3 regions of the Lysinibacillus sp. VIII_CA genome follow, and region 3 is predicted to be linked to each of the others. Evidence: riboswitches for the same ligand, from Rfam matches in the RefSeq annotation. Region 3 holds a riboswitch; each other region holds the start of a gene.
The links. A riboswitch is a leader RNA that binds a small molecule or an ion and turns the genes downstream of it on or off. The one in region 3 is predicted to bind thiamine pyrophosphate.

Region 1: linked by a shared signal. The riboswitch ahead of thiW (energy coupling factor transporter S component ThiW) and the one ahead of thiC (phosphomethylpyrimidine synthase ThiC) in region 3 are both predicted to bind thiamine pyrophosphate.
Region 2: linked by a shared signal. The riboswitch ahead of thiT (energy-coupled thiamine transporter ThiT) and the one ahead of thiC (phosphomethylpyrimidine synthase ThiC) in region 3 are both predicted to bind thiamine pyrophosphate.

The regions. Positions count from the first base shown of each region.
Region 1 covers NZ_JBNFXM010000001.1:481,852-489,896, reverse strand. Annotated here, with positions in the region: gene ACP3VS_RS02420 (VWA domain-containing protein) at 1-536, shown strand, start outside; gene thiW (energy coupling factor transporter S component ThiW) at 613-1,119, opposite strand; TPP riboswitch at 1,214-1,321, opposite strand; gene ACP3VS_RS02410 (MFS transporter) at 1,381-2,577, opposite strand; gene ACP3VS_RS02405 (ABC transporter substrate-binding protein) at 3,076-4,149, opposite strand; gene ACP3VS_RS02400 (ABC transporter permease) at 4,146-4,943, opposite strand; gene ACP3VS_RS02395 (ABC transporter permease) at 4,940-5,749, opposite strand; gene ACP3VS_RS02390 (ABC transporter ATP-binding protein) at 5,739-6,845, opposite strand; gene ACP3VS_RS02385 (helix-turn-helix domain-containing protein) at 6,863-7,405, opposite strand; gene ACP3VS_RS02380 (peroxiredoxin) at 7,812-8,045, shown strand, end outside.
Region 2 covers NZ_JBNFXM010000019.1:33,286-41,330, reverse strand. Annotated here, with positions in the region: gene ACP3VS_RS19385 (beta-class carbonic anhydrase) at 1-272, shown strand, start outside; gene ACP3VS_RS19380 (GNAT family N-acetyltransferase) at 343-930, opposite strand; gene ACP3VS_RS19375 (polyphosphate kinase 2 family protein) at 1,106-1,915, opposite strand; gene ACP3VS_RS19370 (hypothetical protein) at 2,115-2,828, shown strand; gene map (type I methionyl aminopeptidase) at 2,857-3,612, opposite strand; gene thiT (energy-coupled thiamine transporter ThiT) at 3,784-4,344, opposite strand; TPP riboswitch at 4,479-4,586, opposite strand; gene ACP3VS_RS19355 (DUF4870 domain-containing protein) at 4,713-5,036, shown strand; gene ACP3VS_RS19350 (hypothetical protein) at 5,093-5,215, shown strand; gene ACP3VS_RS19345 (SbcC/MukB-like Walker B domain-containing protein) at 5,256-8,045, opposite strand, start outside.
Region 3 covers NZ_JBNFXM010000013.1:14,757-22,801, reverse strand. Annotated here, with positions in the region: gene ACP3VS_RS16310 (response regulator) at 1-416, shown strand, start outside; gene ACP3VS_RS16305 (S-layer protein) at 717-2,366, opposite strand; gene ACP3VS_RS16300 (methyl-accepting chemotaxis protein) at 2,621-4,720, shown strand; gene ACP3VS_RS16295 (AEC family transporter) at 5,148-6,077, shown strand; TPP riboswitch at 6,151-6,265, shown strand; gene thiC (phosphomethylpyrimidine synthase ThiC) at 6,407-8,045, shown strand, end outside.

The DNA.
Region 1 (8,045 bases), on a different contig from region 3:
AATCAGATGGATCCTTTATGATTACAGACCCTACAAATGAAGCAGCATTTTTAGATATTGTGGCTGTTAATGAAGCGGGTGAAGAGCTAGACACACAGCTTGAAACTATATCAGCCTCTCAGGTGCGAGCTGTGGTACAAGCTGAGCCGGGGTTAATCTTCTTCCGTATCGCTGATGAAAAGGAAACGATTTATCAGGCGGGATTAAGTGTTCCTTACAGCGCTGAATATGAACTTCTTCCTGTTAATGATAAATTAATAGAAGAAATAACCGAACAAACAGGTGGTGCTGTTTTAAAAGAACCACAAGAAGTGTTCCGTGACTTTACAAAGCAAGGGGCGGATCGTCAAAACATTGCCACATGGCTTCTCCTTGCAGGTATGCTCTTATTCTTTATTGATATAACAATAAGGCGCTTTGGCTGGAATTTCCTAACGAAGTCGAAGAAAAAGGAGCAACTGGTAGAGGATCTCCCTGTACAAGCAGAAGACACGAATGTAGCACAACTATTAAAGGGTATGAAAAAACGCCAATAATTTAGTTTAGATGAAAGCAGTGCGAATTTCGCACTGCTTTTTGTACATTCATGGAAAAAGAAATCCTCCTACGACACTATTTAATAAAGAGAGTAGGATTAAAATATCTTACTAGCACCGTTTTTTGCAAACTGCTAGCTACTAAAATGCCTAAAATTGCTCCAATTGTACTTGATATTAAAAAGGCAGGCATAAAAAACAAGGCTGCTACGGAAGTTCCCATTAGTACATTTGCATAGGGCACTGCTACAAGTGATGCTAGAAGACCAGTGCCAATCACTTCACCCAAACCAGCAAACCAAATTTTACCGCTATATTTATAGGCAAGCCCTGCGCATAATGCACCAATAATACTACCAGGAATGGCTAAAAGAGAGCCTGTCCCTGTAAGGATTCGAATAATGGCCGTAACAAAGGCAACTACAACTGTAGATACGGGTCCAAGTATAATGGCTCCTATTACGTTAATAGCGTGCTGTACCGGATAAGCACGAGCAATCCCAGTTGGAATGGAGATAAAAGTAGAACCTGCAATAGCAATCGCTACTAATAAAGCCATAATTGTTAATTTTCTAATAGACATGTTAGGTGTACTCCTTTTCATTTTAGCCACTAGGAAAATGAAAAAAGCCGCTTCCTTCAAACGACAGGAAGCGGCCTTGCTTATACACTGAAAATAGCAAGAAGCGCCACTTCCCTCCGCTAGTATGAACTAGATCAGGTTCGAAGGGTCCGTATATAACCATATACGTCTCAGCCTTTAGAAGACTCCCCTAGTGGTAAGTATTTTTCTATTTTTTAGAAGTGTAACATACTTCAATAAATAGTCAATAAGAGTTACCTATTAATGTGAATCTGGATGCATAAGCTGAGGCGCCTTTTTCAATGTCCAAATCAGGGCAAGGAAGAAGCAAGCTAATAAGATAATGGCACCAAAAATATAAGGACTGTTCATATTCCAGTCAAATAAAAAACCAGCCAAAGCGGGTCCAATCATATTTCCTAGACTCATATAGGCATTATTCAAGCCGGCTGCGAATCCTTGCTCTTTTTCTGCAAGTTTTGATATGAGAGTATTAACAGCTGGACGAATCAACGTTGTCGCCGTAGAGAAGATGGTTGCAACAACTAATATTAGTGCAAAACCAGAAACAAATAATATTAAGAAAATAGCAACGGCCGCAATAAATAAATTGACCAAAACTACTTTCATTTCACCAAACCGTTTAAAGAGTGGCGTAATAATAAACATTTGTACAATTACCCCAAACGCACCACCAACAACTAAAATGATGGCAATATCGCCAGGTGAGTAATTAAATTTCTCTGTCACAAATAGTGATAAGGTCGTTTGGAAGTTAGCAATCCCAAATGAGAATACCATCATAATAATTAACATAACAAAATAAGGCATATGTACAGAGCGAGCCATCTGTTTTACCAGATTATCTTGCTTTTGTCTATTTTGCGCAGTATTTGGCTTTGTAGATGGTAATAAAAAGTAAGATAAAATAGCCGCTAAAATGGCGGCAGCTCCCGCCATGAAAAATGGAAAATGTAAGCTAACCTTTGCAAGGAAACCACCAATTCCAGGGCCAATCATAAAGCCGAAAGACATAGCAGCTCCTAACAAACTCATTCCTTTTCCGCGTTCTTCATAAGTTGTCACGTCTGCTACAAAAGCCATAATAGGAGGTGCTACAAATGCAGAGCCAAGGCCACCTAAAAAACGTGCTAAAAAGAGCATCCATACATCTGTAGAAAGGCCAAAACCGATTTGTGCAAGTCCTGTTAGTATAAGACCGAAAATAATTAAATTTTTCCGCCCATACTGGTCCGAAAGATTCCCAGCAATTGGAGAAAATACGAATTGTGCTAAGGCGAACGTTGCAATAAGCATGCCTAGAACTTGTCCTGCTGCTCCAAATATTCTTAAATATTCAGGCATTACAGGAATAATAATTCCAATACTCCCCATTGCGATAAACATGTTAAACATTAAAATATACAAAGCCGCCTTATTGGACTTCTGCTGGGTCATCGACAAGCCCCCCTTTTTGTAATCAAATATAGTACAGTCTATCATAAAGAATTATGGCTGGCTAATAGTTGAGATTGCTGTAACTGGTTCGATATGTAGAATGATTTTCCAGAAAAGCTTTTATCTCATAAAAATTCGGGGTGTGGAGTGAGGAGAGAGAATTGCTTTTTCTAGAGACTTGAAGTAGGGAGAGTAAAAAACTAGTGAAAATAAATAATTGCGTTTGCTATGAGAAAGCTTACCTATAACCGTGTAGATGAAAGTTAAAGATGAAGTTATAATGCGCAGGTGTCGTACGACGTAGATTCAAGGTCTTTTTATGGATAAAGAAAAACTAAAGATTGCTGGCATCTTGAAAAAATTGATGATACCTAGACGAAGTGGGATTGTATGATCGACAACTGGTTACTAGTAGAATTTCTTTCTAAATATAGCGATACAAATGAATGCTTAAATAAAAAAGGCGAATTGGTTTGTAGACCAATTCGCTCTTATAAATTATCGAATACTCATTTTAAATTCTAAAAACAGTTCATTATATTTTCCTAAGTAATCTGGACCTAAGTTTTTGTATACCTCTAAGGTATCACGTTGGTCCTCAGATGGGTAGTAGCGTTCATCTGAAACTACTTCTGGGTCCATTAAGTCCATCGCAGCAATATTTGGCGTTGAATAGCCAACATAATCGGCATTTTGAGCACCGGATTCTGCACTTAGCATAAAATTGATGAAGGCATGTGCACCATCAATATTTTTCGATGTTTTGGGAATAACCATATTATCGAACCATAGATTGGAGCCCTCTTCAGGAACAGCAAAGTCCAACTCTTCATTTTCAAACATCATGTCTGCTGCCTGACCAGACCAAGTGAGGGCTACTGTTGCTTCATTATTAATCATTAATGGTGTAATTTCATCCCCAATGATCGCTTTTACGTTGGGCGCAAGTGTAATCAATTTGTCAGTTGCTTCCCGTAGTTCATTGTTATCCAATGAATTCAAGGAGTGTCCAAGACTATTTAACCCCATCCCAATCACTTCACGGGCACCGTCTACTAAAAATACTTTTCTTTTTAATGAAGAATCCCATAAATCGTCCCAAGAAGAGAAATCTAAATTTCCAACTAGTTTTGGATTATAGACAATCCCTACTGTTCCCCAAAAGTAAGGAACTGAATATTGATTGTTATCATCGAATGGTAAGTCTAAAAAGTAAGGGTCGATATTTTTTAAATTCGGTATTTTTGCTTTGTCTAAAGGAATCAATAAATTATCTTCCTTCATTTTTTCAATCATATACTCAGAAGGAACAGCAATATCGTAAGCTGTACCACCTTGCTGTATTTTTGTCATCATAGCTTCATTAGAGTCAAATGTTTCATAGATGACATGAATACCTGTTTCTTTTTCAAATTCCTTCAATAGATCAGGGTCAATATACTCTCCCCAGTTAAAAATGGTTAAAGTGTCTTTTCCACTTTTACCGCCACCTGCACTTAAGGCGTCAGCAGCATAGAATAAAAGGGCAGAAACAACAAGGATAGCGATGGTCGCTTGAATTAATGACTTCATTGTTGTCCCTCCGTTCTTTTGCTTGTACGACTTGTAATGAAGTAATAACCAACCACAACGATAACGGTTACAAAGAATACTAATCCAGAAATAGCGTTAACTGTGAGAGATATTCCTGCTCGAGCCATCGAGTAGATTTCTACCGATAATGTACTGAAGCCATTGCCGGTTACGAAAAATGTCACAGCAAAATCATCTAATGAATACGTAAGAGCTAGGAAGAAGCCTGCAAAAATACCTGGCTGAATATACGGTAAAATGACACGCATCATAACATCCTTTTTGGTTGCTCCTAAATCTAACGCTGCATCAATTAGTGATTTATTCATTTCTAACAATTTAGGTAAAACCATTAACACTACAATCGGTACACTAAACGCTACGTGTGCTAATAATACTGAAGCAAAGCCTAATTTAATGCCAACCATTGTAAATAGAATTAAAAAGCTTGCCCCAATGATGACATCTGGACTGACAATTAAAACATTGTTTAGGGACAATAATGTATTACGCATTTTTGAATCTTTGACAGTGACAATACCAATGGCTCCTAATGTTCCAATAATAGTAGAAATTAAAGCAGATAGTAATGCTACGATAACAGTATTGATTAAAATAACAAGTAGCCTTGAATCTTCAAAAACAGCCTGATAATGCTCTAAAGTAAAGGACTCAAAGTTATTCATGGAGCCACCACTATTGAACGAATAAAAGATTAAATAGAAAATGGGTGCATACAGAACGACAAAAACAATCGTTAAATAGACTTTGGCTGATGCAGAGAGTTTGTTCATCGTACGCGACCTCCTTTATCTTTTTGTCCCGTAACAAGCATAATGATGACCATAAATAAAATTAAGAAGACGGCAATAGTTGAACCCATCCCCCAATTTTGTGTCACAAGGAATTGCTGCTCAATCGCTGTACCAAGCGTGATAACACGATTTCCTGCAATTAAGCGAGTAATCATGAAAAGTGATAGAGCAGGGATGAAAACAACCTGAATACCTGATTTAACACCATCCATTGTCAATGGTAAAACAACGCGACGGAACGTTGTAAAGGCAGATGCGCCTAAATCACGAGATGCATAAATAAGTGTCGGATTTAAACGATCTAAAGAATTAAATATCGGTAAAATCATAAACGGAATAAAAATGTACACGGATACAAAAACAAAGCTAATATCCGTAAAAAGCATTTGCTTTGGATCAAAGCCAAACACTTCGATAAATGCATTAATTGGCCCGTATAAACCAAAGATGCCGATAAAGGCATATGTTTTTAACAATAAATTAATCCATGAAGGAATAATAATGAGCAGTAACCAAAGCTGCTTATGTTTCGTTTTTGTTAAAAAGTAAGCAGTTGGATATGAAATTAATAATGTAAATAATGTAATTAAAAATGCATACCAAAACGAGCTTAATGTCATTTTTAAGTAAACAGAAGTGAAGAACGCTTTATAATTATCGAGCGTGAAATTGCCATGTAAATCGAGTAGGGAATAATAAACAACGAGTGCAATCGGCGCGATAACAAAAAAGGCGATCCATAAAACATATGGAAATAACGCTGATTTTGATGGCTTAGTTTGCATCTTCGTCGTCTCCGTAGGATTCTAATCGTTTATCGAACTCTTCCTCTGTTTCATTTAAACGCATTACATGAATGGACTCTGGATCAAAGTCTAAGCCGATTTCTGTCCCTACTTCAGCTTTTTTCAACGAATGGACTAGCCATTCATTGCCATCTTTATCATACGTAGATAGCTCATAATGGACGCCACGGAATAATTGTGTATCTACTTTTACTACAAGCTTCCCTTTATCTATAGTTGTCATTTCTAAATCCTCTGGGCGTATAACAATATCAATTTTCTCATTTGGTTTCATACCTTGGTCAACACATTCGAAAATCTTACCAGCAAATTCAACCTTAAAATCTTCAATCATGACACCGGGTACTATATTGGATTCACCAATGAAATCTGCCACGAAGCGATTAATAGGTTCATCATAGATATCTACTGGTGTACCAGATTGTTGAATTTGCCCTTCACTTAAGACGAAAATTTCATCACTCATAGCAAGTGCTTCTTCCTGATCGTGAGTAACGAAAACAAAGGTCTTGCCAAGACGTTGCTGTAATTCACGCAATTCGTATTGCATTTCTGTACGCAATTTTAAGTCTAATGCAGAAAGTGGTTCATCCAGTAAAATTACTTCAGGGTCGTTAACGATGGCACGCGCAATTGCTACACGCTGACGTTGACCACCAGACATTTCGGAGATTTCACGATTGCCATAGCCTGCTAAATTGACAAATTTTAATGCCTCCGCCACACGTTCTTTTATTTCCTTTTCAGGTAACTTCTTGATACGTAGTCCGAATGCGACATTTTCAAATACATTTAAATGAGGAAACAGCGCATAATCTTGAAAAACAGTATTCACCTGACGTTCATTGGCAGGAACAGAATTTATTTTTTTATCATGGAAAAACACATCCCCAGTTGTAGGTTCTGTGAAACCAGCAATAATTCGTAAAATGGTTGTTTTTCCACAACCAGATGGGCCAAGGAGAGTATAAAATTTGCCCTTTTCTAGTTCCAAGTTGATATTCTTTAAGACGACTGTTCCGTCACTATAAGACTTGGATACATTTTCAAAACGTATAATAGAATTCATTGTCATTGATGCGCCTCCTTAAGCTATAAATATGAATCCGTTGCAACGAGTAAAATTTTCGTCTCAGCAGCATGGGCATTAAAAATTTGATGATGGTCTGTCGCGTCAAAATAAAGAGCATTGCCTTCACTAGCGATATATTGTTCATTCCCTAAAACGAGACGAATACGCCCCTTAACTACATAAATAAATGTTTCTGATAGTGATGGCTCAAATTGCTTGAATTCGCCATTGGCTTCAAATGTTAAGAAAATGGGCTCCATTTCTTTTTCGTTGGATGTTGGAATGAGCCATTGAATTTCGTATTTTTTCTCTTCATCTGTAAAGATGGACTGATCTTCCTCCGTATAAACTACCTTTTGTTCAGGTGATTCATCATCAAAAAATTCCTTGGGTGTGGACCCTAACACTTCTAATATTGAAAAAAGTGTTTCAATAGAAGGTGAATTCAAATCACGCTCTAATTGGGAAATATAGCCCTTACTTAAATCTGTACGTTCTCCAAGTTCCTCTTGGGTAAGACCTTTTTTTAAACGAAGCGCTTTAATTTTTGCTCCTATTTGCATCTTTTCCCTCCTAGAAGAAGTTTAGCAATCATAAACTTTTGAAATATGAAGTTTACTTTAACGAAACTTTTAGTTTACTAAAACCATTACAATTATACATAATAAATAAAAATTTGCAATCGTTATTTATGAAAAAAATCGCTGTAAAATGTTAAAAAAAGAGTCATAAATGTAGTGGAGAAAAAAATTGTATAAAGAAGAATATAATTGTTAAAAATAGCTAATAAATAGGATGTAGCAGAAATTCCAATTTCGGATTTGACAATTTTTTGTCGCCTTATTTCAATCGTGTAATTGGGCGGAGCTTACTTGTTTGAAAAACTACGTTTACTCTGCTATCGTAGAAGACGAGTTCGCTTGTGCGAATGGAATATATAAACTACATATTTATTCGGAGGGATTTATTATGGCAGAACGCATGGTAGGTAAACAAGCACCTGACTTTACAATGGAAGCAGTACTTTCAGACAAATCATTTGGTAAAGTATCATTAGAAGATATTAAAGCACAAGATAAATGGACAGTACTTTTCTTCTATCCAATGGACTTCACATTTGTATGTCCAACAGAAATCACTGCAATGAGTGATCGTTATGACGAGTTCGAAGACTTAGATGCAGAAGTAATTGGTGTTTCTACT
Region 2 (8,045 bases), on a different contig from region 3:
ACTGTGGTATGAGTGCAGTTGATCCTGATGCCATGCTAAGTGAAATGGTTAAAAGAGGTATCAATCCAGAAACCATCAAAATGCTGGAGTATTCTGGTTTTGATTTAAAAGAATTTTTACGTGGTTTTGGTGATGTAGCGACAAGTGTCAAAAAAAGTGTCGACACGATTCGAAATCACCCATTAATGGTAAAAGACGTTCCTGTACATGGTTTAATTATTGACCCAAATACAGGTCATCTAGATTTAATTGAAGATGGTAACCATCAATAGTTATCCTAACTTGATTTATAGCTAATCAATAAACAAGTGCTTTCCTTTGAAAAGAAAGGCACTTGTTTATTTATTCATCCTCTAAACGAGCATACATATAATGATCCACCCAATGACCATTAATATACAGGAGCTTCCTTAAAAGACCTTCCTGTTGAAAGCCCGCCTTCTCTAAAACACGCATCGAGGGATTATTTTGGGTTGATACATATGCCTCTACTCGATGTAGCCCAATTTGATCGAATGCAAAGCGGACTACCATATTCACTGCCTCAGTAACAATTCCTTTACCTACGTAAATTTCATCCATAGCATATCCCACAAATGCACTTGAGTAGGGTAAACGTTTTACAGCATATAGTGCAATATGTCCTATTAGGTTATTAGTACCATGCTCAAAAATGCCAAAAGTAAATTCTCGCTTTGAATCCATTAAATATAAGCTTTCTTGAATTTTTTTATATTGCGCGTCGATCGTATAGTATTCAGGTCTTTGTAAAGGCTCATATGTTGACCAAAAGTATTTATTGCGGCTTACGAGACCTGTTAAACTTCGTGCATCATTTTCTTGGAATGTTCGGATGTAGCATTTTTCCCCCTTTATAGTTACCACATTCCCACCCTTTTTTCTTAATAAATTCCAAATTTTAAGCACCATTTCTCCACACTAGCCTTCCAATCAATATCGGTAGAAATTTTCACTACCTTCTTAACTAATAGAATTTAAAGGAGTAATCCCTAGTTTTACCTTATTGTATGTAAAAAAAGATGCTGCTACAACTAAAACAGCTCATGTCTTCATGTCATAGCACCATCATTTTACATTTTATTTTTTACTTCTTCTTCTCATTCAAGGTGTTCAGGCTGGATGAGTCAGCATCTTCTAAAAGCGGATTGTCTAATACATTTGTTAAATGAAGTCCACGTTTCAGTGCCTCTCGTTCAATATGTGCAAGCGTTTCTTGTAGCACCTGCACACGTGCATATTTTTTATCGTTTCCAGCTACTAAAATCCATGGAGCATTTTTCTTATCGGTCTTGTCAAACATTTCATTGGCAGCCTCAATATATTGTGGTGACTTTTCTCGATTGCGCCAATCCTCTTCTGTTAGCTTCCAAGATTTATATGGATTTTGTTCTCGTTCCTTAAAACGCTTTAATTGCTCCTCATCTGAAACATGAAGCCAGAACTTAATTATTATGTAGTCCCCCGCAGTTAAAATCTTTTCAAAATTATTAATCTCCTCATAGGCACGAGACCATTCTTCCTTCGTTGCGAACCCTTCAATACGTTCTACTAATACACGCCCATACCATGAACGATCGAAAACAGCGATTTGCCCATGCTGAGGTAGCTTTCTCCAGAACCGTTGTAAATAGTTATAGCGTAGCTCATGTGGCTGTGGAGCTGAAATTGGGTGTACGACATAGCCACGTGGATCGACACGTTCAATTAAACGTTTTATCGCTCCACCTTTCCCAGCGGCATCCATACCTTCAAACACTAAAATTAAACCAATTTTGTTTTTTAATAAAAATTGTTGGGCATTTAACATTTCATATTGGAGTACTTTTAATTTCTTTTTATACATCTTTTTATCTAGTTCAATAGATAGGTCTAGATTTTTTAAGTTTTGTGTCATAAAGCTTCACTCCTTTATTTTGTATATATTCTTATTGTACTAAAGAAATAAATGGATGCCTATTGAGATGGTAAATTGTAGATAGTGTTAGCAAACAACACGATACATTGATGGAAGTTTCCGTTATAATAAAATGAGTGACAGTACTATACTTATTTGTCTTTTCCCTATACAATTTAACACGAAGGGAGAGGAAAGCATGCCTCGGTTTTTATTGATGACAATTTCGTATATTGTCTCACTCATCCTAACCTTTTCATCCTTTTTCATGAAACTTAACGGTCAGTCTTCTTTAGAAATTTCTAATCGTTTTTCGGTGGTATTTGCACCTGTTGATGGAAGTCATTTAATTTGGATTGTCATTTATTTATTCATCGGTTATTGGTTAGTGATGAACATCAAAAAGACATCTATGAAACAGTCTGCGCTCTTTAGTTGCATAAATATTTTACAAGCATTAATGATATACGTATGGCATCATGAATTATTTATTGTTTCTCTCGGCATTACCCTACTCTTAGTCTTGTATCTATTTATGTTGTACAATACGTATCCACTTCATGACAAATCACTGTCGGGTCGTATTCCTTTCGCCATTTATTTAGCATGGATGACATTTATTTTCATCACAAATATTAGCTTTACGTTAACAGCTTATGGTTGGAACGGTTTTGGTCTAAGTACTCCTCTTTGGGCAGTTATTTTACTGACATTAGGTGGAGTCATTGCGCTACATATCCGCTTTCATCACTTTGATATCATGTATCCAAGTGTTTTTATATGGGCTTATATAGGAATCGCTTTACATAATGGTTTTGATGAGCTACTCGTAACAACCGCTGCGTTATTTTTATGTGGTGTACTCTTTGTTGGCATTTTATTCATTAAAAAAAATCCTGCCTACCAAAAGTAATTTGGTGAGCAGGATTTTTTGTGTCATCCTAGTCTTCGTCTAATGAAGTGAGGATAATTGGTTTATCTTTTGTAACAATCACTGAATGCTCAATTTGAGCAACAAGAGACTTATCGGGTGTTATGAATGTCCAACCATCACCAGCTTCTACTATATGCTCTGCTTTTGCAGAGATAAATGGCTCAACTGCAAGAACCATACCTTCTTTCATAATCGTAGAGTCCCATGCATCATAATAATTTAAAATGTGATTTGGCTCATCATGTAAAGAACGACCTAAACCATGGCCTGTTAAATTCATGATAACTGTTAAGCCATTAGCATTCGCCTCGCGCTCTACCGCCTTGCCAATTTGATTTAATTTAGAGCCAGCCTTTACCTTTGTCATTGCACGATCAAAAGCATCTTTGGCAACACGACATAGTTTTTCTTTATCTTCATAGCCATCACCGACTACAAAAGAAATACCCGTGTCGGCAAAGTAGCCATCTAAAGAGCCTGAAACATCGATATTAACGATATCTCCCTCCTGAATAACACGTTTACCTGGGATACCGTGCGCTACTTCCTCGTTGACACTAATACAAGTATATCCTGGGAAGTCATATTCTCCTTTTGGTCCAGAAATCGCACCTGCCTCAGCAAACATTCGACCGGCAATTTCATCTAGTTCAAGTGTTGTGACACCTGGTTTTGTAGCAGCCTTCATTGTTTCACGGATCTCCGCACAAATGCGTCCAATTTTTTTAAAAGCTTCAATCTCTTCTTGCGTTTTTACAATCATGTATAACGTCCCTTTCATCTAATATCTACTCTTTAATATAACATAACTTTTTATACGTATAACGCTAAACGCTTTAAATATTGTATGCGTGCCTCCTTGGCAAAGTGCAAAAAGCGCTATTCTCTTATAACTATATAAAAAACCCCTTCACCAACATGAAGGGGGATGGCATTATGCTTTACGTTGCATAAGTTGTGGAGCCGCTGTGAATAATAACACTCCCACAATGGCTGTTAATACTGTAGCAGGAAGCATATATGTACCATTATAAATAATCGAATAAATCCATGCATTTTGATCGCCGGCATACTCCGCAAAAAATACAGCCCCAGCAGTAGTATGTGCTACATAACGCAAGAAGCCTGCAAACACAGTACCTAAAATAATATAAAGTGCCATTTTTGTTTTGTTTAGTTGACTTGCTGCCTCTAGTAAAGGTCTGCGCACAATGGCTGCTAATCCTACAACAGTGAAAGCGACGCCATAATCTAGTAACCCTTGAAGCCAGTGTACAATATAAGCGCCAAACATGGTTTGCATAACACCTACAAGTAAGCCTGTTGTTAGGCCAGCTACTAAGCCCCAGCGAATAGCAATTAACATAATTGGTACCATGACAAGACTAACAGAGCCACCTTGTGCCCATACTTTAAACGAGACCTGATCCAGCACAAGGCCAATTGCTGCAAATATTGCAATCTCCACTAACATTAATAGTCTTTTTTTGTCCATACATATTCTCTCCTTTGTTCCGATGTAGGATACAAGAGCAGGAATAGAAAAGCGCTGATTTGATTCTCTCTGACATCTTATTATTTTCAAGAATGAAAAAACGATGCCAGGACAGAGCCTCACATCGTACAAGTGTCGGTTTCTATCCACATCCCTACGTAAGTGCTAGCTTACAGGTTCAAAGAGTAAAGGCATTACGTGCCCAGTCTCAGCTGACATCATCAGCTCCCCTTGTGGTCGTTACATCTGAATTTACTTTGAATAATTACATTGTACGCAAAGCATGGAATGATTACAACCTCTTCCATACTTAATTTTTGAAACTTTGCTGATTTCCATGCGTAAATATTAAAAAAGGAGGTACAACTATGGAGAACCAAAAAATTTTATCTGCCTTCAGCTATCTCAGTATTTTCTTTGCTCCTTTCATCGTACCATTGATTGTTTATTTCGTTTCGAAAGATGCTGATATCAAAAGACATTCCATTCGCGCACTAGTGTCTCATTTAATTCCTTTTGTATTTGGTATATTATTTTTCATTGTCTTTGTGTTTTCTACCTTTAGTTTAGATCCCACTTCAAGTAATAGTACAGTAATGATCGTTTGGTTCATTTCGTTCGCCATTTACGGAATTGTCTCGCTCGGAATCGTAATATGGAATATTATTCAAGCCGTTCGAGTTATCCGCTAATGTTTTACTTTTAGAATAAACAGGTAGAAGTAATTAAAAAAGGAGCTGTGTTTTTAATGAAAGTATCAAAGGTAGTAAAAACCGCTGTTAAATTAGCGCCGATTGTTATACCGATTGTAAAAAAAGTGATGGCAGCAAAAAAAGGGACAACTTCTACAGTCAGTCCTCGGAAAAAATGAAAGGAAGGTGTATTTCCTTAAGCCGGAAATACACCTTCCTTTATTTTATTTCAAAGTGTGTTTGACTATGTCCGTTTAATGTTTTTTCGACATGTAAAACGGCTGGCATCGCGGATTTTAATTCAGGCACATGGGAGATGACGCCAATCATTCGGCCAGAATCTTGTAAATCGATTAAGGTGTCTATTGCTTTATTTAATGATTCCTCATCGAGCGAGCCAAAGCCCTCATCAATAAACATAGTTTCAATATGAATATTGCCTTGGAAGCTTTGAATAACATCCGCCATTCCCAGAGCAAGACTTAATGACGCATTGAACTTTTCACCACCAGATAAAGTTTTGACATCTCGTAATTGATCTGTGTAAGCATCATATACATCAAGCCCAAGTCCACTTTGCTTTGCATGCTTTTCAAGTCTGTCTGAGCGTCTAAGCTCAAATTGACCATTCGATAAATGATTAAGGCGAATATTGGCTGCCTCTGTAATTTGATCTAAATAATTTATTTGAATATATCGTTCAAAGGACAGCTTTTTCGAATTTTGCCCATTTAATAAGCCATATAGCTCCTTTACACGTCCAGCCTCACTCTCAAGTAAACGTAGCTCTCTTTCTGTTTCCTCGACTTTGTTCATAAAGCTTTGACATGATTTCACAAATCCATCTATTTGCTGAAGTTGTTTAAAGGCATCCTCATAGGCGATTCGGAGGCTTTTCACAGTCGCCTCCATCAAGGCTAAATCTTGCTCCTCTTTTCCTTGAAGATGTTTTTCTCCTTCTGAAATTTGAATTTTTAACGTATGAACCTGAAGGGTGTAGTCACTGCATGCTCTCCGGAGTTCCTCTAATTGAGTGGCACTTCTTTTCGCAGCTGCGTAGTCTTCATAGCTTACAAAGCCCGCTTCCTGCATGCTTGTTGAAAACTGTTCACGCTTGTCATTCATTTTGAGCTTTAATTCTTCAAAATTCTGTTTGGCGATCTCCACAGCTAGTTTTGCATTACTGTCAGCTTCCTTCATGGCATGTAAATGATGTTGGCTTTCCTGCCATAATTTTTGAAAATCCATTTTCTGTTGGCTAACATCAGTAAGCGTTTGTTTTAATTGCGGTAAAGTTGGAATATTTGTTGGCATTTGCTTATGCTGTTCCTCTACAATTGCCTGAAGTCTTGTCCAGCTCTTCATCTGCTCGCTTAAATATTCCTCAAGTTTTAATTGTTTGTTTTGCAATTGCTCTATTGTTAAACGCTGTTCCTTCTGGTTTTTTCTTGTTTGAGCTAACTGTTGATTGATAACCCTTAAGCTAGTAATCTCTTTCTCCATTTTTTCTAAGGAAGCTATTATCTGTGCTTGATCCTGTTGCTTGATAGAGTGTGCATCTAATTGTTTCAGTGTCTCTTGCTGAAGCTGTTGTGCGGATCTTAACATTGCCTCTTTTTCCAAATACAAACGTTCATCGGAAGAAACTTTTACCCTTAATGTTTCCACCTGAGCAAGTTCAACAATTTCCAATTTCTCATTATGAGTTTGCTGATGAGCCGTACTCCCGCATACAGGACAAGGCTGCCCTTCTTTAAGCTGCTGAGCTAAAACACTTGCTTGACTTGTCAGCCAGCGTTGCTCTAATTGTTGAAGCTCCAGTCTACTGTCCTGATAGCGAGCTTTAGTTGCGATAACATCCTGTTTCGCTATCTCTACCGTTTTTGTATAGTTCTCCATCTGCATGAGCAAAGTTACTTGCTCCTGCAACTTTGGAAGTTTTTCTAAGTAACCTTCATATGGTTCCATTTGTTTTTCATAGTGCTCAATTGATTGTGAAAGCTGCTCTAATTGTGCGCTTTCTTTTTCGATTAGTACTATATTATCCGCTGCACCTTGTTTGGCGGTTTTCACATATTGCTCAGCAATTTGCAGCTGCTGTACATGGCTGTCATACGCTTCAAACTTAGGAAGCAATGCTTGGAGTTGCATTTCTTGCTGTAAAAGCAGTTGCCACTCAGACTCTTTTGCCTCTTCCGCTTCATATTTTTCTTGTGCTCGTTGTAAGAGTTCCTTGGTTTGTAGCTGACTACTTTGGGCTTGTTGATAGGCTTGTTCTTTTAAATTTTGTTCAGCTCGTAAATCCATACATTGTTGTTCGAGTAATAGTAAACGCTCCGCTTGTTCTGCTAAAGCTATTTCCCGTTCCTTCGCATGGTATTTATCTTGCTCATCTAACAGCATTTGTAGTCGTTCTTGTCGTTTGGACTGCTCCTCAAATTGTTCATTAAGCGTTTTAGCTAAACGGTAAAATTCCTGTTCTTTTTGATGATGATTATAAGCTTCCTCATATTGTCGCTGTATATCTTCAAAACATTTTTTATAATAGGTCAGCTCCTCTTCAAGTGCTTGCTTGAGCTGAAACATATTTTCCGTATTATCCGCAATTTGTTTGAACAGAGGAGATGAACGTTGTGGAAGTGCACCAACAATTTGACCAAGTAGATGTTCTTTTAATTGTTTGGCACGTTCAAGATCACTCTCTGCTTCTTTTCGTTTAGCATCAAGCAGCTTTGTCATAGCACCAAAGCGATCTGTTTTGAAAATTTTTCGTAAGATTACCTCTTTGTTTGTTGAATCAGACGTTAATAATTTGCGAAATTCACCTTGAGGTAGCATCACAATTTGGCTAAATTGATCCTTTGTCAGACCTATAATTTCCTGAATCTTTTTATCGACCTCAAGTGTTTGCTGCTTTTCCACAATGTTATAATCGAGCATTCCCTCCCTAACTTCCGCTAGCTCCACTTTTTTACCAGTAGCTGTTTTATTTTTTCCCTTTATATGTCC
Region 3 (8,045 bases):
TACCTACACTAGAACAGGAAAACGTAGAAGAGCATGAACAAGTATTCCAAATGTATACAGGCGACTACTTAGAAGATTGTGATTATCTATGGGCAGAAAGTGAAAGAGAGCGTTTAAGGCGACTATGGTTACACCATGCCCATCAGCTAAGTGAATTTTATATAAAAATTGAAAACTACTCGGCTGCTATTAAGGTACAGGAAACAGTTCAAGCTCTGTTTGCGGGTGAAGAGGAAAACTATTTCACCTTGATGAAGCTTTACGATTTACTGAATAACGTAGCGGCTGTCGAGGAACAATACTTGCTGTTAAAAAAAGCACTTCAGGAGCATTTTGCTGTGGAACCAAGTGAGGAAATTGAGAATTGGTATAAAAGATGGAAGAAGACCAAAACACTAACGCACATGAATGTTTAAAGATATAGCATTAGCATTATGAAAAAGGACTCTTGCAGTTTGCGGAGTAGATAGAAGACCAAAGCCATTGAAGTCAACACTCAATGGCTTTTATCATTCTGGAACATTTCCTGTTTAGATGGGCTTTACTTGAATAGGGATTTTCAACTAATAGATAATAAACGATAAAATTTATAGCTATTAGTCAAATGTTATGCATTGATTTAATGCATCGCCATCAACGTTTATCCCTCTATGTAGAAATTGATTAGAACGGAGGACAAGCCCCCGCCTATAGTGAAAATCCCCGTTCATGATGAATTAATCTTTCCCTTTTTTATACTGGCCTTTATAGGTTGAAATAGCATTGTTTAAATAATTAATGACATATGTGACTTCGTAGTCAGAGAAATAATTATTAGATAAAAACGTTTCAGCGTATGATACTGCCGAATCGAAAATGTACCATTCCATATATGTTGTCCAATTGGTATTTGAAGATAAATCAGCCCCATCCTCTGAAACAGTCACATATATACTTTTTGCTTGATTAACGAGCGTTTGTAAGTTGTATTTATTACCATAATAATAATAATAATTATTATACTTATAAGCATTCTTATAGGTCCAAATGGCATTGTTTAAGTTATTGATAGCACTGGCAATATCTGTTTGAGTGGCGTAATAATTATTAACAACTGCTTGAGCAGCTGAAACAGCGGAATCTATAGCGTTCCTCTCAGCTTGCGTTGTCCAGGGATTATTATGGTAAACATCAGAGCCCCAAGAAACCGTTACATATTGAATTGAATTAATTAAAGATTGAAGAGTAGCTTTATCGCCATAGTTGTACCCATAGCCATATTTTGTGCCACTCTTTTGGGCATTTTGGTAGACTGCTAACGCATTTCTGTATTGTGAAATAGCATTCTTTACTTGTTCTTGTGAGGCGCTATTATTGTTTGCTATCGCTCTGGCACTTGTCACGGCAGAGTCAAAAATATTCCGATCAACCTGTGTTGTCCATTTGTCAGTTGTTAAAATATCGTATCCATTTATAGAAACCTGCACGTAAGGGGGGGATGCTAGTAGCGTAGTTAGTTCTTTTTTATCAATAGCTGGTAGGGTAACAGAGACCTTTTTATTGTCTACTTGTACTTTACCCACCTGATGTCCTGAATTTAATGCTACTTTTGTGCCGTCTTTAACAATGATTTGTTCAATTTTCCCTTCGCCGAAAAGGTTGAAATTTTCCTCCACATTGATCGTCAGTTTTTCCACATTTGCCTTCAACTCAAAAGTGGGAACTTTACCAATTATATCGATTTTAGAAAGTGCTTGGTCAGAAGATATATTTACCTTCGTGCGTGCCAAATTGATAGTAGATGATTTCATATCCCTTAGCGTAACATACAGCCAGTCATTCTTCTTTATGATAAGTGGTTTTAATGTAATCGTATCGCTAACGGAAAGGTCATCAAGTGTTATAGCTTTTTTTACTCTGTTTGTAATAATTAACTGACCATCAACCGTAACGTCTTGTATATTTACATAATCTGCGTTCACAGTGAAGTCACCAGAAATATGACTGTGACCACCATCAAAGTATACTGATTTTTTGCTCGTACCAGCTTTGTTTAATGTTAAGGATGTCACGTCTATAATTTGCTTGTTTTTTACGACAATGGTGGCTAATGCATTCGTTAATGCTGTTTTATTTGAATGATCAAAAAGGGGCTTTAAATCTTTGTGGATTCTAAATGTACCATTTGATGTAATAACCGTATCGTTTGTGATGTTTTTAATCGTTACGGCATTGCCTACCATTTTTTTTGTTGCTGCAACCTGAACCTGTGTTTCATATAAATTCGATTGATTTAGGGAAAAAGAGGCTTGTGCAGTTGACACAGGTAATACTAGTGTCGCTGTAATCGCCGTGGCTATTAATGTTGATAGCGCTTTATTTGTCATGCAAGTCACTCCAATCATTTTATCTACTAGATAATATACCATAATTTACTATAATTTAATATTTTAAGTGTATGTTTTACTAATCAATTCAACTCAAATGAGCCATAAGTACTTTTAATTATAATAAACAAATCTCTTAATATGCCTGTATTTTTATCTATAATTATGTAAATTTCTACTTTATTCGCTAAATATTTTATTGAGATACGACCTTTCATCTATTATGATTATTTATAAAAGTGGGGGTGTTTGTGATGAAGAAATCAAGAGGAATTGCATTGAAACTATCTTCCCTAATCATAGGATTGTTTCTAGTTTTATTTTTATCCTATACAGTGACAACAGGGATTATTATAAAAAAGCAAAGTGTCGAAGATGCAGAGTATGGAACATTGCAAACGGCTGAATCATCAGCGGCTATTATGAGCGAGCGCTTTAAAAAAGCCAATACAACTTTACAAACAACGAAACGAATCGTTGAAAGTATGGAGAAAAATAAGACGCTATCTACCAAAGGCATTTTAGACATAATGGAAAATAATTTAGCTAGTAATGATGATTTATTAGGGGTAGGGGCTATCTTTGAGGAGAATTCCCTTATTGTAAACCCAAATGAGGCTACATTGGTAGATTCCCAAAAACGTTTTGGACCATACTTGAGCAAAAATGATAATGAAATAACGACCACTCTTATTGAGGGTTTAGATGATAAAAATGTTTCTCAATGGTACTGGGTGCCAAAAGAAGAGGGACGGACAGTTTTAACGGAGCCCTATGATTATAGTGTAAACGGACAAACGGTACTAATGACAACAATTTCTGTACCATTAGTTAATGCTTCCGGGAAGTTTTTCGGTGTATTAACAGCAGATGTGTCCATAGATTATTTAAATGAGTTGACAAAGTCAGTTGCACCAGAAGGCGGCTATGCAGCCATTATTACAAATAACGGTGTATTGACAGCTAACAGTTTTGGTAAAGAGCTAGATGGGCAAAATATGCAGGACGACCCCGCTTGGACAAGCATACGTAAGACAATGGAAAACGGTGAACTAACAAGTATGTACATAGATTCTAATGAACTGAAGGATAAAGCCTATAATGTATTTGCTCCCATGATTTTAGAGGACATTGACGAAACTTGGACCGTTCAAATTGTATTAGCTGAAGCAAAAATTTTAGAGACGTATAACCATGTATTCGTCTATACAATTATTGCTTCCATTATAATGGTAGCTTTGATGACTGCTGCAAGTGTACTATTCATTTACAAACAACTAAAGCCGCTCAAGTTTTTACGCTCATCCATTGAAACAGCAGCGGGAGGCGATTTAACACAAAAAGTAGAGGAGAAATATATTAAACAGGATGAAATTGGTGCGGTTGCATTGGCCTATAATAATATGTTGGATAAAACCAATAGTGCTATTAAAGCCGTGTTAAACTCTACAACTCTATTGAATCAGTCTTCTAACCAGGTACATGAGGCATTTAATGAAATCGTGTCTTCAAGTCAAGAGGTATCAGTAGCCATAAATGAAATTGCACAGGGAGCATCGAAGCAATCAGAGGATACTGAAGAAACGAATTACCGCATGATGGATTTATCGGATCAAATAGATGCCATTACTGCGCTTTCGAATGAAATGGACGAGTTATCGCTCAAAACAAATGTAACAACAGAAAAAGGCATGCAAGAGGTTCAAAGTTTACATGAACATAATATAGGGACAAATGAGATGAATGGCCGTATTCAACAGCAAATGGAATTACTAGCTTCTAATATTGCTAATATTAATCAAATTATTGCCTCTATTCAAAGCATTACGGAGCAAACTAATCTATTGGCTTTAAATGCAAGTATTGAGGCTGCGCGTGCTGGTGAGCATGGAAAAGGTTTTGCGATCGTGGCGGAAGAAGTAAGAAAGTTGGCGGAGCAATCAAAAAATGAAACAGAAGTTATTAAAAGCACGGTAGAAAGCATTTTAGAAAATTCACAGCAAACAGTTGCTGTCATTGCCTCGAATGCAGAATTAATGCAATCGCAAAATGAGTCCGTACAAAGCACGCAATTGGCTTTTAAAGATAATAGTGATTTGTCACGTGCAATTGCAACTTCTATTAGTGAGCTAATGACTCAGTTATCTACTATGTTAGAGCATAAAAATCAAGCAATTATGTCTATCCAAAGTATTTCGGCTATATCAGAGGAAACAGCTGCCTCTGCTGAGCAAGTAAGTGCCTCTGCAATGGATCAACAAGCAGAATTGCAAAAAGTGGCAGAGTCTATGCAAAACATGAATGATATCTCTAATGAACTGCAAGAGGTTGTTAATCGATTTAAGCTTGCGTAAAGAAAAAACTGCTTAGAACCTTTAAGTAGTCTCAGACTGTTGATAAAAGGAATCGAGAAGTTGATGCTCGATTCCCTTTTCATTTTTTACTTATTTCAAATGGACCTTTGTTGCTCGATCATGTACAGCTCAAGCATAAAAAGCTTACCACGTCCAAGCTGACAGTATCTTCAAGTCTCCTTTAAGACAAGTTCAATTGTTCTGCATTTTGGCATACCAATCCTAAATGACGTTAAATAAGTTTTGATGATTCTTATATTCTGGACATTGCTCGAGTTCATTGATTTGAGCTTTTGAATTTTTGCAACCATTAGAACGAAGCGCGACCCCGCCCATAGTGTAAATCAACGGTTTTAATTATGAAAGTAAGTGGCATTGACCTAGTGCAATATCGACACTACTATTAAAAGGGAGGGGGGACATCAATATGGTGTATCTAGGAATGATTTTTTTTCAAATTGTTGCACCTATTTTAGTATTACTTGTACTAGGGGCCATTCTACAAAAGAAATTTCGCTTTAACTTAAAAGCATTATCACAGCTAATTACATATTGCTTTATGCCAGCGGCTGTGTTTATAAATTTATATGAAACGAGTATAAAGCTGTCTGTGCTAGGGGAAGTCGGGTTGTTTATTGTACTTTTTATTGGTAGTCAAATGCTACTCAGTCACTTTTTAGCGAAAGGGCTTGGACTAGCTAAAACGGAGGCGGCTGTTTTTAAAAATAGTGTAGTACTCATTAACTCTGGAAACTATGGTATTCCGGTAGCTCAAATGATTTTTGCCTCTCAACCTATTGGTGTAGCCATCCAGGTTATACTCGTTATCTTTCAAAACATGACTACGTATACGTATGGTTTATATAATTTAATTTCGTCTACTAAATCAGGCATGACGATTCTAAAGGATTTTATAAAAATGCCTATTATTCACGCTTTAATAATTGGTGTGGCAATGAATTATTTTGATATTGGTATTCCTCCGTTTATTAAAATACCAATAGACCATGTAGCGGATGGTTTTATTGCCGTTGCATTAATCACGCTGGGCGCGCAATTGTCTCAGATGGAAATTAAAACTATGTTTAATAAAACAGTCTTCATCAGCTGCTTGACTCGATTAATTATCGGACCAGCTATTGCTTTAGTCATTATCTTTGCACTGGGATTAAATGGGGTCGTAGCACAATCATTATTTATAGCGAGTGCTTTTCCCACATCCCGCAACAGTTCAAGTCTAGCATTAGAATATGATATAGAATCGGCAACAGCTGCACAAACCGTTTTATTTTCTACCATTGTGAGTTGTATAACGGTCACGATTGTGATTTATATCGCTGATGTATTGTTTACTTAATAGAATGGCAAAAATATTTAAATGATAACTTCCATCTCTTAGCAATATCTGCTACACTAGCATCAAACTGAATAGTATTAACTAGGGGAGTCTGATGAGTCAGGCTGAGAGGGAAACGCATAGAGGTTTCTTGACCCTTTGGACCTGATCTGGCTCATACCAGCGTGGGAAAGTTAAGAAGCTATTGCCTATTACGTGCAATCAATAGACCCTTTACATTCATGGCCGGATCCAATCATTATGTTGGATTCGGCCTTTATTTATTTTCCTTTTGGGGTGAGCTAGATTCGGTCCTTACTTAAAATACATTTAAGGGAGAGAAGTAGCTCATGTCAGCGATTAGTGAAAAGAACATTATGATTATGTCTAACTTTGAAGGAAGTAAAAAGGTTTATGTGGAAGGATCACGTCCAGATATTTTAGTACCAATGCGTGAAATTACATTAAGTCCGACGACGGGTAGCTTTGGAGATGAAGAAAATGCCCCTATTCGGGTGTATGATACGAGTGGCCCGTATACTGATCCTGCATTTCATGTGGATATTACAAAGGGCTTACCGGCTTTACGAAGTACTTGGATACAAGAGCGAGGAGATGTAGAGGAATATGAAGGGCGTACCATTAAACCTGAGGATAATGGCTTCCGTCGCGCAGATGATCCACGTATCCAAGAAAATGTCTTTCCTGAATTGATGAGAATGCCTTTACGTGCAAAAAGGGGGAAAAATGTAACACAGTTGCATTATGCTAGAAAGGGAATTATTACACCTGAGATGGAGTTTGTAGCGATACGAGAAAATATGGACCCTGATTTCGTGCGTTCAGAGATTGCAGCAGGTCGAGCTATTATGCCCTCCAATATTAATCATCCGGAGGCAGAGCCGATGATTATCGGTCGTAACTTCCATGTGAAAATTAATGCGAACATTGGAAATTCAGCCGTATCATCTTCGATTGCAGAGGAAGTCGAAAAGATGACATGGGCTACACGCTGGGGTGCAGATAATATTATGGATCTATCAACTGGCAAGCATATTCATACAACGAGAGAATGGATTATTCGAAATGCCGCAGTACCTGTTGGAACAGTACCAATCTATCAGGCATTAGAAAAGGTAAATGGTGTAGCTGAAGATTTAACGTGGGAGGTATACCGTGATACGCTTATTGAACAAGCAGAGCAAGGGGTAGATTATTTCACTATTCATGCGGGTGTTCTTTTACGTTATGTTCCTCTTACAGCAAACCGGGTAACGGGCATTGTGTCTCGGGGAGGCTCCATTATGGCGCAATGGTGTTTATACCATCATCAAGAAAACTTCCTCTATACTCATTTTGAGGAAATATGTGAAATTATGAAAACTTATGATGTAGCCTTCTCATTAGGAGATGGCTTACGTCCAGGGTCAATCGCGGATGCAAACGATGAAGCGCAATTTGCGGAGCTTGAAACATTAGGTGAGTTAACCCAAATAGCATGGAAGCATGATGTTCAAGTAATGGTGGAGGGGCCAGGTCACGTTCCAATGCATTTGATTAAAGAAAATATGGACAAGCAATTAGAGGTTTGTAAGGAAGCTCCCTTCTACACATTAGGCCCATTGACAACAGATATTGCTCCAGGTTATGACCATATTACATCTGCTATTGGAGCGGCAATGATTGGTTGGTTTGGTACAGCTATGCTCTGTTATGTGACACCGAAGGAACATCTAGGATTACCTAATCGGGAGGATGTTCGAGTAGGGGTTATTACTTATAAGATTGCTGCACATGCTGCAGATTTGGCAAAAGGGCACCCAGGTGCACAACAACGCGATGATGCACTGTCAAAAGCGCGCTTTGAGTTCCGCTGGCGCGACCAATTTAACCTTTCTCTTGATCCAGAACGTGCAGTAGAATATCACGATGAAACATTGCCAGCAGAGGGGGCCAAAACTGCACATTTTTGCTCAATGTGCGGTCCTA